3 regions of the Methylomonas sp. LWB genome follow, and region 3 is predicted to be linked to each of the others. Evidence: predicted binding sites of a transcription regulator. Region 3 holds the regulator's gene; each other region holds the start of a gene.

Region 1 (5,082 bases), on a different contig from region 3:
TCGCCGAGCGCCATTATAGGTAAGGACACACTTTTGCTCGCATGCCCCTGCATTTCGTTGCACTTCTTTGCACAATAAAAAACCCGCTAAGCCAGACAGCTTGCGGGTTTTTGGACTTCGTTGCACTTGCGTGCATAAATCTGTGGTACCGAGGGTCGGAATCGAACCGACACTCCCGAAGGAACCGGATTTTGAATCCGGCGCGTCTACCAGTTTCACCACCCCGGCACAGAAGCAACCATTATACTGCAATTTTATTACCGCGCAACCTCTTTTTAATTGCGAGGTTTAGAGTTTTCATTTTCGCCTCGCCCTACTTAGAGCGCGGCGCGTCCTTGTCGCATTGAAAACCCTAGCGTGTCCTTAAGCTTCCAACATCACCGCCGCTTTAAGTTTTTTCATCGCGTTTTGTTCGAGCTGACGTATCCGCTCGGCGGAGACCTGATAGCGCTCGGCCAGCTCATGCAAGGTGGCTTTTTGTTCCACCAGCCAGCGGCTGGCGAGAATATCGCGGCTGCGCTCGTCCAGTCCCGCCATTGCGTCCAGCAATAGCTCTTCCTTACGGTGTTCCCAATCGCTAGTCTCCAACAGTAAGGCCGGATCGGCGCCCTGCTGCTCCAGATAGGCAATCGGCGCCGGCGAGTTGTCGCTATCGTCGTCGCTGGGCTCCAATCCCACGTCTCTCCCGTCCAGACGGCGTTCCATCTCGTAAACGGTTTTGACGTCGACATCCAGATTTTCGGCAATCGCCTCGGCATCGTCGCGGCTCAGGTAGCTCAGGTCTTTCTTCAGCTTCCGCAAATTGAAGAACAATTTACGTTGCGCCTTGGTGGTAGCCACCTTAACGATACGCCAGTTTTTGATCACGTATTCGTGGATTTCCGCTTTGATCCAATGCACCGCGAACGACACCAGCCGCACGCCCAAATCCGGATCGAAACGTTTGACCGCTTTCATCAAACCGATATTGCCTTCCTGAACGATGTCCGCCATCGGCAAGCCGTAACCGGCATAACCGCGCGCAACGTGGGCGACAAAACGTAAATTGGACATAACCAGTTCCTTGGCGGCTTCCAGATCGCCGAGGTCGCGATAACGGACCGCCAACGCATATTCGTGCTCGGCGCTCAATTTGGGCATCCGGGCAATCACGCTTAAATAATTATCGAATGTCCCGACCGACAAGTTGATCGGCAAAGCCAAAGAGTTATTCATAACAGCCTAGACTCCGTTGATGGTTTATGTGTTGACAGAATTCTAGCACTCGAATACAGAGAGTGCTAATAATTTGATAAAAATCTTCTCAGTCAAAAAGTTAGCGGCATTTTCGGCGAATATTCGCCGCGTCCGGACCGGTTCGGCCACTTTGCGAGTACCGTTTAAACTCGTTAAAATGGCCGACAGTGTTCAACCCCGCGAAATTTGCGGCTTTATCCAATTTCCCGTTTCCTACTCCATGTCAGCGACCGATAGCCCCGTTTCTTCGAATTTCATCCGCCACATCATCGCCGAGGATTTGGCCGCCGCTAAAAACAACGGCAGGGTCGCCACCCGCTTCCCGCCCGAGCCCAATGGCTATCTGCATATCGGCCACGCCAAATCGATCTGCTTGAACTTTACGCTAGCCGCCGAAAACAACGGCACCTGCAATCTGCGTTTCGACGATACCAATCCGGAAAAGGAAAGCGTCGAATATATGGAATCGATCGAGCGCGACGTGGCTTGGCTGGGCTTCCAATGGGCCGGCAAATACCACGCTTCCGATTATTTCGAGACCTTGTACGACTATGCGGTGCAATTGATTATGCAAGGTCAGGCTTACGTGGACAGTTCCACGCCGGAACAAATGCGTTTGGATCGCGGCACGCTGACCGAACCCGGTAAGCCTAGCCCGGACCGCGACCGCCCTATCGAAGAAAACCTGGACCTGTTCCAACGCATGCGCGCCGGCGAGTTCGCCGACGGCCAATACGTGCTGCGTGCCAAAATCGACATGGCTTCGCCCAACATTAATATGCGCGACCCGGCGATTTACCGCATCCGCCGTGCTCATCACCACCGCACCGGCGACGCCTGGTGCATCTATCCGATGTACGACTACACCCACTGTTTGTCGGATATGCTGGAGGGCATCACCCACTCGATCTGCACGCTGGAGTTCGAAGACCACCGCCCGCTCTACGACTGGGTCTTGGACGAACTAAAAACGCCGTGCCACCCGCAGCAAATCGAGTTCGCCCGCCTGCAACTGGAATACACCATCGTCAGCAAGCGCAAACTACTGCAACTGGTCACCGAAAAACACGTCACCGGCTGGGACGACCCGCGCATGCCGACCATCTCCGGCCTGCGCCGCGCCGGCGTACCGCCGGAAGCGATCCGCGATTTCTGCGAGCGCATCGGCGTGACCAAGAAAAACTCCTGGATAGAAATGAGCTTTCTGGAGACCTGCATCCGCGACAACCTCAACGACAACGCGTTACGGGCGATGGCGGTCTTGCGGCCGTTGCCCGTCGTCATCACTAACTGGGAAGACGGCAAGAGCGAGACTTACCAAATCGCCAACCACCCGCAAAAACCGGAAATGGGCAGCCGCGAAGTGGCGTTCGGCAAAGTGATATTGATCGAACAAGACGACTTCATGGAAAACCCGCCGAAAGACTTCAAACGTCTGGTGCCCGGCGGCGAAGTGCGCTTGCGCGGTTCTTACGTGATCAAATGCGAGGAAGTCATTAAAGACGCCGCCGGCAATGTCGTCGAACTGCGTTGCAGCTACGACCCGGCCACGCTGGGCAAGAACCCGGAAGGCCGCAAGGTCAAGGGCGTGATTCACTGGGTCTCCGAGCAACACGCACTGTCGGCGGAAATCCGCCTCTACGACCGCCTGTTCAGCCACCCTAACCCGGACACCCTGGACAACTTCCTGGACGGCATCAACCCCGACTCGCTGGAAGTCTTGACAGACGCCTGCGTCGAAGCCAGCCTAGCCAACGCCACGCCCGATACCCGTTACCAATTCGAACGCACCGGCTATTTCTGCGCCGACAGCGTCGATAGTAAGCCGGGGAAATTGGTTTTTAACCGGACGGTAACGTTGAGGGATAGTTGGGGGAAGTGATTTGAATTTGGCCTATGAGTAGGTAGGGTGGAAAAGCGCAACGCCTTCCGCCATTTGACTTTTCGATCTGTGGTGCATGACGCTATCGCTTATGCACCCTACGGTCCTAGCCGAAGTGGTGCGTAATGCCACCCTAACATAACGGTCAACATGACGCTCCGCGATAAAGCCGCGCAGCGTCGGTTTCCACTACGTTGCGCTCCGGTACCAATAACTTTCAGCGTCTGGCCGCCACATGACTCCTCGAATTCATCCTACCCACGCTAAAACCTCACTGAAGGTTATGCTGTCGATTCTTGCGGTTTCGGTAGTGCCCTTTGCATACTCATTTTATGCCGCATATCAGCCGAACGACGAATCGCTGGAGACAATAAGCATTGCCGTGCTAATGATGATGTGGATTTTTGTGATGCTGATCGGAGCGCTACGTATGTACGTCGCCAAGTGCCCGACTTGCAACCGATGGATGCACCGGCGTACTAAACGGCTTAGCGCGCCTGAGACCATTCACTTCACCTGCGAAAAATGCCGCATCGACTGGGATTCGACAATCGCGAAGAGCGATTAGCCCGCCACTGGCGTCCGGCACATCCGCGTATAAACCGCAATGCCGATTCGCCGATTGCAAAACCCGGCAATCCCATCAACAATAAGAAATATTTCTAGCCTAAGGATCAGGAGCGTCCCATGTCCGTACCGATGCCCAAATCGAACCACTTGACGCCGGAAGATTATCTGCAAATGGAATTGTCCAGCCCTGTCAAACACGAATATCTAGCCGGCGAGGTGTTCGCGATAACCGGCACCAGCGACAGCCATAACCTCATCGCCGGCAACCTCTACATGCTGTTTCGGGAGCACTTGCGCGGCACGCCGTGCCGAGTGTTCATGTCCGACGTCAAATTGAAGGTCGCCGCGGCGGACGCGTATTTTTACCCCGATCTGATGGTCACTTGCGAGACCGCGCCGGATAGCCATTTCCGCGAACAGCCGAAACTGGTCGTCGAAGTCCTATCGGATTCCACCGCCAAATTCGACCGCGAGGACAAGCGCCAGCTATACCAGTCACTGGACAGCCTGCAAGAATATGTACTGGTCGCGCAAAGCTGCATGGACGTGCGCGTTTACCGGCGTACCGACGACGGTTGGGACATGAATATATACACCGACGGCGCCACGATCCCGCTAGCATCGGTTGAACTGAATATCCCCATCGAAAGCATTTACGAAGCGGCTTGGGATTGATCCGCCGCACTGGAAACGAAATGACCTTGAACGCTGAACTATTACAACATTTGCAACAAACCACCGGCCGCACGCTGCAAAATCCGCGCATCGCCAGCGTCGGCGGCGGCGACATCAATGCCGCTTACCGCTTGCGAGCCGACGGGGTGGATTGGTTCGTCAAGCTGAACCGGGCGTCGCTGGCGGACATGTTCGCCGCCGAGGCCGCCGGATTGCGCGAACTGCGCGAATCCGGCACGGTCGAGGTACCGGAGCCGATTTGCCACGGCCGTTTCGCCGACCAATCCTATCTGGTGTTGCACTTTGTCGAGCTTGGCCCGCTGCATTCGACCGCCGCCGGCCGCTTCGGCGAAGCGCTGGCCGCTTTGCACCGGATACGCCAGCCCTGGTTCGGCTGGCATCGCGACAATACGATAGGTTCGACGCCGCAATTCAACCGGCGCGCCGACGACTGGGTCGAATTTTGGCGCGACCGCCGCTTGGGCGAACAATTGCGCATCGCCGCCGAAAACGGCCATGGCGGCCCGTTGCAAAGCCTGGGCGAACGCTTGCGGGAACGCGTCGGCGAATTTTTCAGCGATTACCGCCCCCACCCTTCGCTGTTGCACGGCGATTTATGGGGCGGCAACGCCGGCTGCGACGCGCAAGGCCAACCGCTGATGTACGATCCGGCGTGTTATTACGGCGACCGCGAAGCGGACATCGCGATGACCGAATTG
Region 2 (5,082 bases), on a different contig from region 3:
CAGCGTCATCTGGCGTTTTTCGATCGGCACCGATTCGCCGGTCAGGGCCGATTCGTCGATTTGCAGATCGCGGATGCGTAGTAGGCGCAGGTCGGCCGGCACCTTGTCGCCGGACTGCAACACGACGATGTCGCCGGGTACTAATTCCGGCGCGGCGACGGCGCGGCGCTGGCCGTCGCGCAACACCGTGGCGCCAACGCTTAACGCGCGCGCCAGGGCGTCGATGGCTCGGATCGCGTTGTATTCCTGAACAAAGCCGATCAGTGCGTTGACCACTACCACACCGAAGATGACGCTGCTGTCCACCCATTCTTCCAGGAATGCGGTAACCGCTCCGGACAGCAATAGGATGTAGACTAACGGTTGGTGAAATTGCGACAAAAATAGCCGGACCGGTCCCTTGCCGCGACGCGGCGTTAATCGGTTAGCCCCGTAATCGGCTAGGCGTTTTTCGACTTCTTCGGTCGCCAGGCCCTGGCCGATGTTGACGCGCAATTCGCGGAGCAGTCGATCTTCGGCGACGGCGTGCCAAACGGTTTTTTCGGCGGAGGGTGAACCGGCTTTGGCGGGTCGTTTTCTAATGGGCATCGGCTTCCTTGAGGCTGGCGAAAATTTGCGCTTGTTCCCCGGTAATTATAGGGTTATAGTCCGAATCGAGGCCTAAGGCCTTATTTTAGAAAAATAAAAACAAAACAATCGGAGGTAGTTATGGGTGGAGTCATCGAGCTGATGGTGCTGATGTTGATCATTGCCGTGTTCGCATTCGCGCCGCTAGGGTACTTTATTTACATGTATACGATGAAAAACGGCGAGCCTTTCGGCGACATCGAGCCGCATGGCGATAGCGAGTCGGCGTTGTTGAACAACGTTGCCAGAATCATTGAAATGGTCAGGCATAAAATCGGCAAATAAGTGTTAGGCGCATCGAAAAAGCCGGGGCAACCCGGCTTTTTTGCGACTATCGGTGTGAAACGCCGCCGCAGGTTGGGCAAGCCGGGTTGCGTTTTAGGCGCATGCCATGCCATTCCATCGTTAAACCGTCCAATAGTAGTAATCGGCCCGTCAACGGCTTGCCGCAACCGACTAGCAGCTTTATCGCTTCCAGCGCCTGCATGCTGCCGACGATGCCGGTGATTGGCGCTATCACGCCGTTTCTGGCGCAGTTTTGCAATTCCTCGCCGTCGTTTTGGTACAAACAGTTATAACACGGACTGTCGTCCCGGCCCGGTGTAAATACGCTGATTTGACCTTCGAAACGGATGGCCGCGCCCGACACCAGCGGTTTGCCGGCCGTTACGCAGGCGCGGTTGATCGCGAAACGGGTCGGAAAGTTATCGCTGCAATCCAGTACCAAGTCGGCTTCGGCAACTTCGCGCGTCAGAGTGTCTCCTGCCAGTTTTGCCTTGTGGGCCTCTACCGAGACCCCCGGATTGATCTTTTTCAAGGTCGCTCGGGTTGAAATCACTTTATCCAACCCTATATCGGCGGTGTCGTGAGCGATCTGGCGCTGTAAATTGCTCAAGTCCACTTGGTCGTCGTCGTAAACCACCAGTTTGCCGACGCCGGCGGCGGCCAGATACATCGCGGCCGGCGAGCCAAGCCCGCCCGCACCGACGATCAGCACCGAGGCGGACAGTAGTTTTTGTTGGCCGGCGATGTCGACCTGCGGCAGCATGATCTGACGGCTGTAGCGGAGTAATTGTTCGTCGTTCATATCTTGTAAGGCTGTCTGCAAGGACCAGATGATGCCAAAGAGCTTGACAGAGTGCAAAAGCGGGATATTATTAGCACTCGTCGATAGAGAGTGCTAATAACTCGGATGCGGTTTAAAAGCCGGTCCTTCGGATCGCTGGGGCTGAGTTTTAAAACGTTTCTTAACTTGTAACTTTAACTTTATCCATATTGAGGAGACCTTGATGAACATTCGTCCGTTACATGACCGTGTAGTCGTTAAACGCGTGGAAGAAGAAACCAAAACCGCCGGCGGCATCGTGTTGCCCGGTTCCGCGGCCGAAAAACCGAGCGAGGGTGAGGTGTTGGCGGTAGGTGCCGGCAAACCGCTCGATAACGGTCAAGTGCGCCCAATGGCGGTTAAAGTTGGCGATAAGGTGCTGTTCGGTAAATATTCCGGTACCGAAGTGAAAGTCGACGGCGAGCAATACATCGTCATGCGCGAAGAAGACATCATGGGTATCCTGGGTTAATCCCGGATTGCCTAACACACCACATTGATTTCAAACTCATTTTTAGGAATTAAGAAATGGCAGCAAAAGACGTAAAATTTGGTGGCGATGCCCGTGCATTGATGGTCGCGGGCGTTAATATTTTGGCCAACGCGGTAAAAGTCACCCTGGGCCCTAAAGGCCGTAACGCGGTTCTTGACAAAAGCTTCGGTGCCCCGACCATCACCAAGGACGGCGTATCAGTCGCGAAAGAAATCGAATTGAAAGACAAATTCGAAAACATGGGCGCGCAAATGGTCAAAGAAGTGGCGTCCAAAACCTCCGACGTCGCCGGCGACGGTACTACCACCGCCACCGTACTGGCGCAAGCCATCGTGAACGAAGGCCTGAAATCGGTTGCCGCCGGCATGAATCCGATGGATCTGAAACGCGGTATCGACAGTGCGGTAACCGCCGCCGTTGCTTCAATCGAGAAAGCGGCCATCCCTTGCAGCGATAGCAAAGCGATTGCACAAGTCGGCACCATCTCGGCCAACTCCGACGAGTCCGTCGGCGCGATCATCGCCGAAGCGATGGAAAAAGTCGGTAAGGAAGGCGTTATCACCGTCGAGGAAGGCACCGGTTTGAACAACGAACTGGACGTCGTCGAAGGTATGCAATTCGATCGCGGTTATTTGTCACCGTACTTCATCAACAAGCAAGAAAGCATGAGTGTCGAGCTGGACGATCCTTTCGTGTTGTTGTACGACAAAAAAATCTCCAACATCCGCGAAATGTTGCCGATTCTGGAAGGCGTGGCCAAATCAGGCCGTTCCTTGCTGATCATCGCCGAAGACGTCGAAGGCGAAGCCTTGGCGACGTTGGTGGTCAACAACATGCGCGGTATCGTGAAAGTCGCGGCAGTGAAAGCCCCTGGCTTTGGCGACCGTCGTAAAGCCATGCTGGAAGACATCGCGGTTCTGACCGGTGGCGTCGTGATTTCGGAAGAAGTCGGTTTGTCTCTGGAAAAAGCCGACATCAGCCAATTGGGTACCGCGAAACGCGTCCAAATCAATAAAGAAAACACCACTATCATCGACGGTGCCGGTGACGAAAGCCAAATCAAAGGCCGCGTCGCGCAAATTCGCGCGCAAGCCGACGAAGCGACTTCCGATTACGATCGTGAAAAACTGCAAGAACGTCTGGCCAAACTGGCTGGCGGCGTAGCGGTCATTAAAGTCGGCGCCGCGACCGAAGTGGAAATGAAAGAGAAGAAAGCCCGCGTGGAGGATGCGTTGCATTCAACCCGCGCCGCGGTTGAAGAGGGCGTCGTGGCCGGTGGCGGTACCGCGTTGATCCGCGCCTTGTCCGCGTTGGACGGCCTGAAAGGTATCAACCACGATCAAGACGTAGGTATTAGCATCCTGCGCCGCGCGATGGAAGAACCTTTGCGCCAAATCGTCACCAACGCCGGCGATGAAGCGTCCGTGGTACTGAACGAAGTCAAAAAAGGCAGCGGTAACTTCGGTTACAACGCGGCAACCGGCGAATACGGCGACATGATCGCGATGGGTATTTTGGACCCCGCGAAAGTCACCCGCTCCGCGTTGCAAAACGCCGCATCCGTGGCTGGTCTGATGATTACCACCGAAGTAATGATCGCCGACGCGCCGGCCGACAACAAAGCTCCGGCAATGCCTGACATGGGCGGCATGGGCGGCATGGGCGGCATGATGTAATCGTGCCGTTTAGCTCACGCTAAATCAACCCCGGTCTTCGCAGGAAGCCGGGGTTTTTTATTGCCGGCGGAAAGATCGGCGCGAAGAAAAAAGGTGGCAGTGGTGGTGCAAAACTTCTCGGTGTTGATTGCCGACGACAACGACCTCAATCGCTGGTTGTTGCGCGAACAACTGGAAAATTGGACGGGCAATATCCACGAAGCCAGCGACGGTTTGCAAGCTTGGCACACGTTGCGACAGACCGAATTCCGCATCGTATTCCTGGATGTGAATATGCCGGGACTCGACGGTCTGGCGTTGATCGACAAATTGCGTACTAGCGAAGTGAGCTGGAGCGGTGTTCCGGCCGTAGCGGTGACCGCTCATGCCGGCGAGGACCAACGTCAGGCCGCGATGGCGGCCGGATTTGACGATTATTTGGTAAAACCTATCCGGCTGGAGCACTTGCGGCAAGTCCTGGACCGATGGTTGGAGCCCGAGAGGCCCGGTGAATACGGTGCTTGTCTGTTGCGTAAAACCGGCGACAACCGCCGCCTAACGTTTAATTTGTTGGAACAGTTTTTCGCGGAATTGCCCGGCCAAGTTGCCGACATAGATGACGCGCTGCAGCAGGGGCGCGACGAAGAGGCCTGGAAGATCGTGCATAATTTGCACGGCACGTTTTGCTTTTTCGAGTTCGCCGATTGCCGGGCGCTAGTGGCGGCGTTGGAAACGGCTATCAAACATGATTCACGGTTGGTTCCGGCGAGTTTTCGAGCATTTCAAGTCAGAATGACATGGCTAACGGCGAACAAAGCTGCCGTTATGCAAGGCTTGATTGCCGACTAAACCAAGACAAGACCCTTATTTCAGCTCGTCCAGCAGGGCTTGAGCGGCGGCTTGCTGTTGTTTGGAGCCCTTTTCGAGGACATCGTTGGCGATGGATTTCGCGGTTTCGGTATCGCCCATGTCGATGTAGGCTTTGGCCAGATCGATTTTGGTCTCGAATTCGTCCATATCGGTCAGGTCGGCAACGCCTAAGTCGGGCGTGCCGTCCGCGCTGGTCGGTACGATCGGCGCGTCGAAGTCGAAATTGAAATCGAACTCGTCGTCGCTGGTCGTCAAACCGGGCGATTCGCTGGTGCTGGCAGATTTAGAGTTATCCTCAAAACCGGAAAAATCGAAACTATCCAGTTCTAGGG
Region 3 (5,082 bases):
ATCATCGTCGGCGTGGTTTTATCGGTGCTGGTCGTGACTTGTATCGCCAGGCTGATCCGCGACAGCTCGCCGCCCGACGCCACCTTGGCCAAGGGTTTGGCGGGCAAGCCCGGATTGGTGCTGATCAGAAACTCGATCCGATCCAGGCCGTTGCGTTGCGGCTCGTTGCCATCCTCCCGGTCGAGCTTGACCAGGAACTCGCCGTGCGGCAGGCCCAATTCCTTGATTGCGTCGGAAATGCGGTGCTGCAACTCGTCGCCGGCCCGGCGCCGGCTGGCGGATAATGCCGTCGCCAATTCGCGGTATTGCGCCAGCAGACGCTCGCAATCGGCTTGCAGAACTTCGATGCGCTCGCCGCTATGGCTGAGATTGTTCAACTCCAGCGCGAATTGCTCGGCCAGCGCCGGTAATTCCTCGGCTGGTACCTTGTGTTTGCGGCTCAGGCGTTGAATCACGCCAATCTGGTTTTCCAGCCAGCTCAGTTGGCCGGGATCGGCTTCCTGATTCTCCAGGAAGCGCCGCAGTTGTTGGGTGGCTTCGCCGATCTGGATTTCGGCGTCGCTCAGCAATTCGACGATGCCGTTCAATTCGGCGGCGTATTGGCTTAATTCGCCGACCGAGTGGATCACGTGACCCAGCATGTCGGCGACCGATTGCTGGTCGTTGTCGTAGAGGATGTCGAGCTGTTGTTGACCGACGCCCAAAATTCTACCCAGGTTAGCCAGTTTGTTGTGCTCGTCGGCCAGGGCCTGATAATCGAAATTTTCCAGATCCAGTTGCTGCAACTCTTCTAGCTGATAACGCAGCAGCTCCTCGCGTTCGGCTTGGTCACTGCCGGATTTTTGTAGTTGTTGCAGTTCTTTATGGGCTAGCCGCCAGTTTTGTTGGCAGGCGTTCAGATCGTTGAGCAATTCGGCGTGGTCGGCGAATCCGTCCAGCAGCAGACGCTGTTCGTCGGCATCGAGCAGCGTCAAATGGGCGTGTTGGCCGTGGATCTCGACCAATTGCCGGCTTAACGTTTGCAGTGTTTGCAGATTGACCGGCCGGTTGTTGATATAGGCCTTGGAGCGGCCGTCTTCGCTAACGGTGCGACGGACCAGGCATTGGCCGTCGTCGTCCAATTCGTGGTCGATCAGCCATTGGCTAACCAGCGGCGCCTTGGATAGATCGAATTCGATGTTGATTTCGGCGCGCTTGCTGCCGGGGCGCACGTAGCCGGAATCGGCGCGATCGCCCAACGCCAAGCCCAGCGCGGTCAGCAATATCGATTTGCCGGCCCCGGTTTCGCCGGTCAGCACCGACATACCGGGTTCCAGGTCCAGGTCCAGTTTGTCGACCACGGCCAGATCGAGAATGTTCAGGTTCAACAGCATGTCATTTGGCGGAATAACCGCCGCTCCAGTTCAGTTTGCTTCGCAGAATGTGGAAGAAATCGTGGTCTTCCGGGTGCAGAATGTTAATCGGTTTGTCGGCTTTTCGAATGACGATCGTGTCGTTAATGCGCACGTCCGGGATTTCTAAATGATCGCAGGTGACCAGCGCGTTGATTTGCTTGGTCTGGCTGAAACGGATCTCGATCGTGGCCTTGTCGTCGATGACGATGGAGCGATTGGACAGCATGTGCGGATTCAGCGGGACCAGTACCAGTGCATTTAGGGTTGGATGCAGAATCGGTCCGCCGGCCGACAGCGCATAGGCGGTCGAACCGGTCGGTGTCGCGACGATCAGGCCGTCGGAACGCTGGGTGTTCAGGAACACGCCGTCGATGCTGGTGACGATTTCGATCATGCTCGGCGTGACCCAACGATGCACGACGACCTCGTTGACCGCGGTCTGGCGATGGATGAGTTCGCCGTCGCGGATGATGGCGGCCTGTAACAAATGACGCTGTTCGGTCTGGTAGCGGCCGTCGAGGATTTGCGCCAGGCGGCTCAGCAACTGGTCCGGAGAAATGTCCACCAGAAATCCCAGTCGGCCGAGGTTGACGCCGAGCAGCGGAGTGTCGAAATCGGCGGCGGCGCGGGCGGCGGTCAGGAACGTGCCGTCGCCGCCGACCGCGATCAGCAGATCGCAGCATTCCGGCAGCCGGTTGATGTGCATGCCGACGACGCCTTCGGCTTCGATTAGCTCGGCGCTTCGGCTATCGGTGGTCACCGAGTGACCGCGCTGCAGCAAAAAGCGGTAGAGCTCGCTGAGCGTGGCGGCGATACCCGGATCGCCGAATTTACCGATGATGCCGATGCGTTGAAAGGGTGAAGGCATGTCTGAGCCGGGATTCAAAAATGCTTGGGATTATACAAACAATTCGAGCAGGCACTAGCGAAGCTTCGCGCTCGGCGTCGCGGGCGCGGCCGGAATATCGGCGTCGGCCAAATTCCGTGCGGTTCGGTGTCGTTAACACCCTGAATTTGTTGCCAGGTAATGGGCCGTGCCGCGACCGGGCGTCTGGCCAATGTCTGAAATCGGACGCTATCCATCGGCATTGCGAATGCTCGAGATCCCCGACAGGCTTGGGTTCGCACGGATTTTAGGCGGATTGACAAGGCTCCGGGCACCTGTTAGCTTTCCCCTCTGGCACTCGTTACGTTGGAGTGCTAACGAATTTTCTAGGGTGTCAATGTGGCTAGCGGACCGGATTTAAACGAAAGATCGGCGTATTTGCTGAAGGCCTTGGTTGAGCGTTATATACAAGACGGTCAGCCGGTCGGCTCGCGGGTATTGTCCAAGGATCCGCTGCTTAAGCTCAGTCCGGCCAGCATTCGCAACGTCATGGCCGATCTCGAGGAAATGGGCTTGATCCATTCGCCGCACACCTCGGCGGGCCGGGTACCGACCGTGGCCGGATACCGTTTGTTTGTCGATAGTCTGTTGACGGTCAAGCCGCTGGCGTCCAGCGACCTGGATCAATTGCAAAGCGGCTTGCTGGCCGATGCGGACAAAACCGGCGACGTGCTGAGTAAGGCCTCCAGGCTGCTGTCGGATATGACCCATATGGCTGGTGTCGTCACCCTGCCGCGCCGTGAGATGGTCACGTTGCGACATATCGAATTCCTGCCGATGTCCAGCATGCGCGTACTGGTGATTTTTGTCACCGACGGCGAGGAAGTTCATAACAAAATCATCCATACCCAGCGTCAATTTAGCCCGGCCGAACTGCAACAGGCCGCCAATTACTTGAATTCGGTTTACGCCGGCCTCAGTCTGGCCAAGATCCGCGAGCAAGTGTTGCGGGAGATGGAGCAGGATCAGCAGCGCGTCAATCAAGGCATGATAGACGCGGTCAGCATGGCGCAACTGACGTTCGCCCAACAACCCAACGACGATTACGTGTTGAGCGGCGAAACCAATCTGATGGGCTTTTCCGAATTGTCCGACATGGACCGTCTAAAACAGCTGTTCGAGGCGTTCAGCCAAAAGCGCGGCGTGATCCATTTGCTGGATCAATGCCTGTTGGCCGACGGCGTGCAGATTTTTATCGGCGAAGAGTCCGGCTACAGTGCATTCGACCATTGCAGCTTGGTCACGGCGCCTTATTCGGTCAACGACGAGGTGGTTGGCGTGTTGGGAGTGATCGGCCCAACCCGGATGGCGTACGAAAAAGTGATTCCGTTCGTCGACGTGACGGCAAAAATATTGGGCGCGGCCTTGAATCCCAAATAATCGCCCTTATCGTAAGGCCGACCTAATATTTTAAGAACCACGGAGTCCCAAATGAGCCATCAGCAATCGAGTCACGAACAGCAATCCGACGCCGAATTGATCGCCGAGGTGCTGGAGCAGACCAAAGAAGCCGGCGAAGACGTTGTTGCCGAGGCAACCGAGGCCGGCGAAGTCAGCATCGAAAGCCTGCGGCAACAACTGGAGCAAGCCCAACAACAAGCCGCCGCGAATCTGGACAAGGCTTTGCGCGTGCAGGCCGACATGGAAAATCTGAAAAAACGCGTACAAAAGGATTTGGACGACGAGCGTAAATACGGCTTGGCCAAGTTCGCCAAGGAATTGCTTAGCGTGTTGGACAGTCTCGAGCTTGGCGTGCAGGCGGCGACCGCCGATAGTCCGGAAGTGGCTAAATTGCGCGAAGGCAGCGTGCTGACCATTAAGCAATTCGAATCGGTGTTCGCCAAATTCAATATCGAAGTCCTCGATCCGACCGGGCAAGCGTTCAATCCCGAATTGCATCAAGCCATGGCGATGCAGCCCAGCGCCAGCGCCGAACCCAATACGGTTTTGAACGTGTTTCAAAAAGGCTATATCTTAAACGGCCGTTTGCTGCGCCCCGCGATGGTGGTGGTGGCCAAGGCCGAGGACAAACCCGCCGACAGCGCGAAAGTTGACGAACAGGCTTGAAATTTCATTGATCAACCGCATATCGCAAATAACTTTTTAACTAATACCTAATTCAAGTCTGGAGAATCTCAATGGCTAAAATCATCGGAATCGACCTAGGAACCACCAACTCCTGCGTCGCGGTCCTGGAAAACGGCACCGCGCGGGTTATCGAAAATAGCGAAGGTGCCCGCACCACGCCGTCCATCATCGCCTTCACCGGCGACAACGAAGTGTTGGTCGGTCAGTCCGCCAAACGTCAGGCGGTGACCAATCCTGAAAACACCTTGTTTGCGATCAAGCGTTTGATCGGCCGCCGTTTCAAAGAAGACGCGGTACAGAAAGACATCAAGATGGTGCCTTACAAAATTATGGAAGCCAACAATGGCGACGCTTGGGTCGAGTGCCACGGTAAAAAAATGGCGCCGCCGGAAGTGTCTTCCCGCGTGTTGATGAAGTTAAAAAAAGATGCCGAAGCCTTCCTGGGCGAAGAAGTCACCGAAGCCGTGATTACCGTACCGGCTTACTTCAACGATTCGCAACGCCAAGCGACTAAAGACGCCGGCCGGATCGCCGGTCTGGACGTGAAACGCATCATCAACGAGCCGACTGCGGCGGCGTTGGCGTTCGGCATGGACAAACCCAAAGGCGATACCACCATCGCGGTCTACGACTTGGGTGGCGGTACCTTCGATATTTCCATCATCGAAATCGCCGAAATCGAAGGTGAGCACCAGTTCGAAGTATTGGCCACCA

The links. Region 3 encodes HrcA, which represses chaperone genes, less so after heat shock. Its sites were predicted from a motif close to TNTTAGCACTCNNNNNNNNNGAGTGCTAANA; they were not measured.
Region 1: the regulator HrcA is predicted to act here: its motif matches at 1,256-1,286, upstream of rpoH (RNA polymerase sigma factor RpoH).
Region 2: the regulator HrcA is predicted to act here: its motif matches at 1,783-1,813, upstream of groES (co-chaperone GroES).

What each region holds. Positions count from the first base shown of each region.
Region 1 is NZ_MKMC01000023.1:252,678-257,759, reverse strand. Features, by position in the region: tRNA gene BJL95_RS11745 (tRNA-Leu) at 144-228, opposite strand; gene rpoH (RNA polymerase sigma factor RpoH) at 364-1,215, opposite strand; gene BJL95_RS11735 (glutamine--tRNA ligase/YqeY domain fusion protein) at 1,457-3,118, shown strand; gene BJL95_RS11725 (Uma2 family endonuclease) at 3,806-4,363, shown strand; gene BJL95_RS11720 (fructosamine kinase family protein) at 4,384-5,082, shown strand, end outside.
Region 2 is NZ_MKMC01000003.1:83,024-88,105, reverse strand. Features, by position in the region: gene BJL95_RS01145 (cation-transporting P-type ATPase) at 1-588, opposite strand, end outside; gene BJL95_RS01140 (hypothetical protein) at 709-912, shown strand; gene BJL95_RS01135 (molybdopterin-synthase adenylyltransferase MoeB) at 959-1,714, opposite strand; gene groES (co-chaperone GroES) at 1,917-2,204, shown strand; gene groL (chaperonin GroEL) at 2,261-3,901, shown strand; gene BJL95_RS01120 (response regulator) at 3,995-4,729, shown strand; gene BJL95_RS25870 (FimV/HubP family polar landmark protein) at 4,745-5,082, opposite strand, start outside.
Region 3 is NZ_MKMC01000005.1:8,547-13,628, reverse strand. Features, by position in the region: gene recN (DNA repair protein RecN) at 1-1,373, opposite strand, end outside; gene BJL95_RS02260 (NAD(+) kinase) at 1,375-2,262, opposite strand; gene hrcA (heat-inducible transcriptional repressor HrcA) at 2,620-3,660, shown strand; gene grpE (nucleotide exchange factor GrpE) at 3,712-4,347, shown strand; gene dnaK (molecular chaperone DnaK) at 4,419-5,082, shown strand, end outside.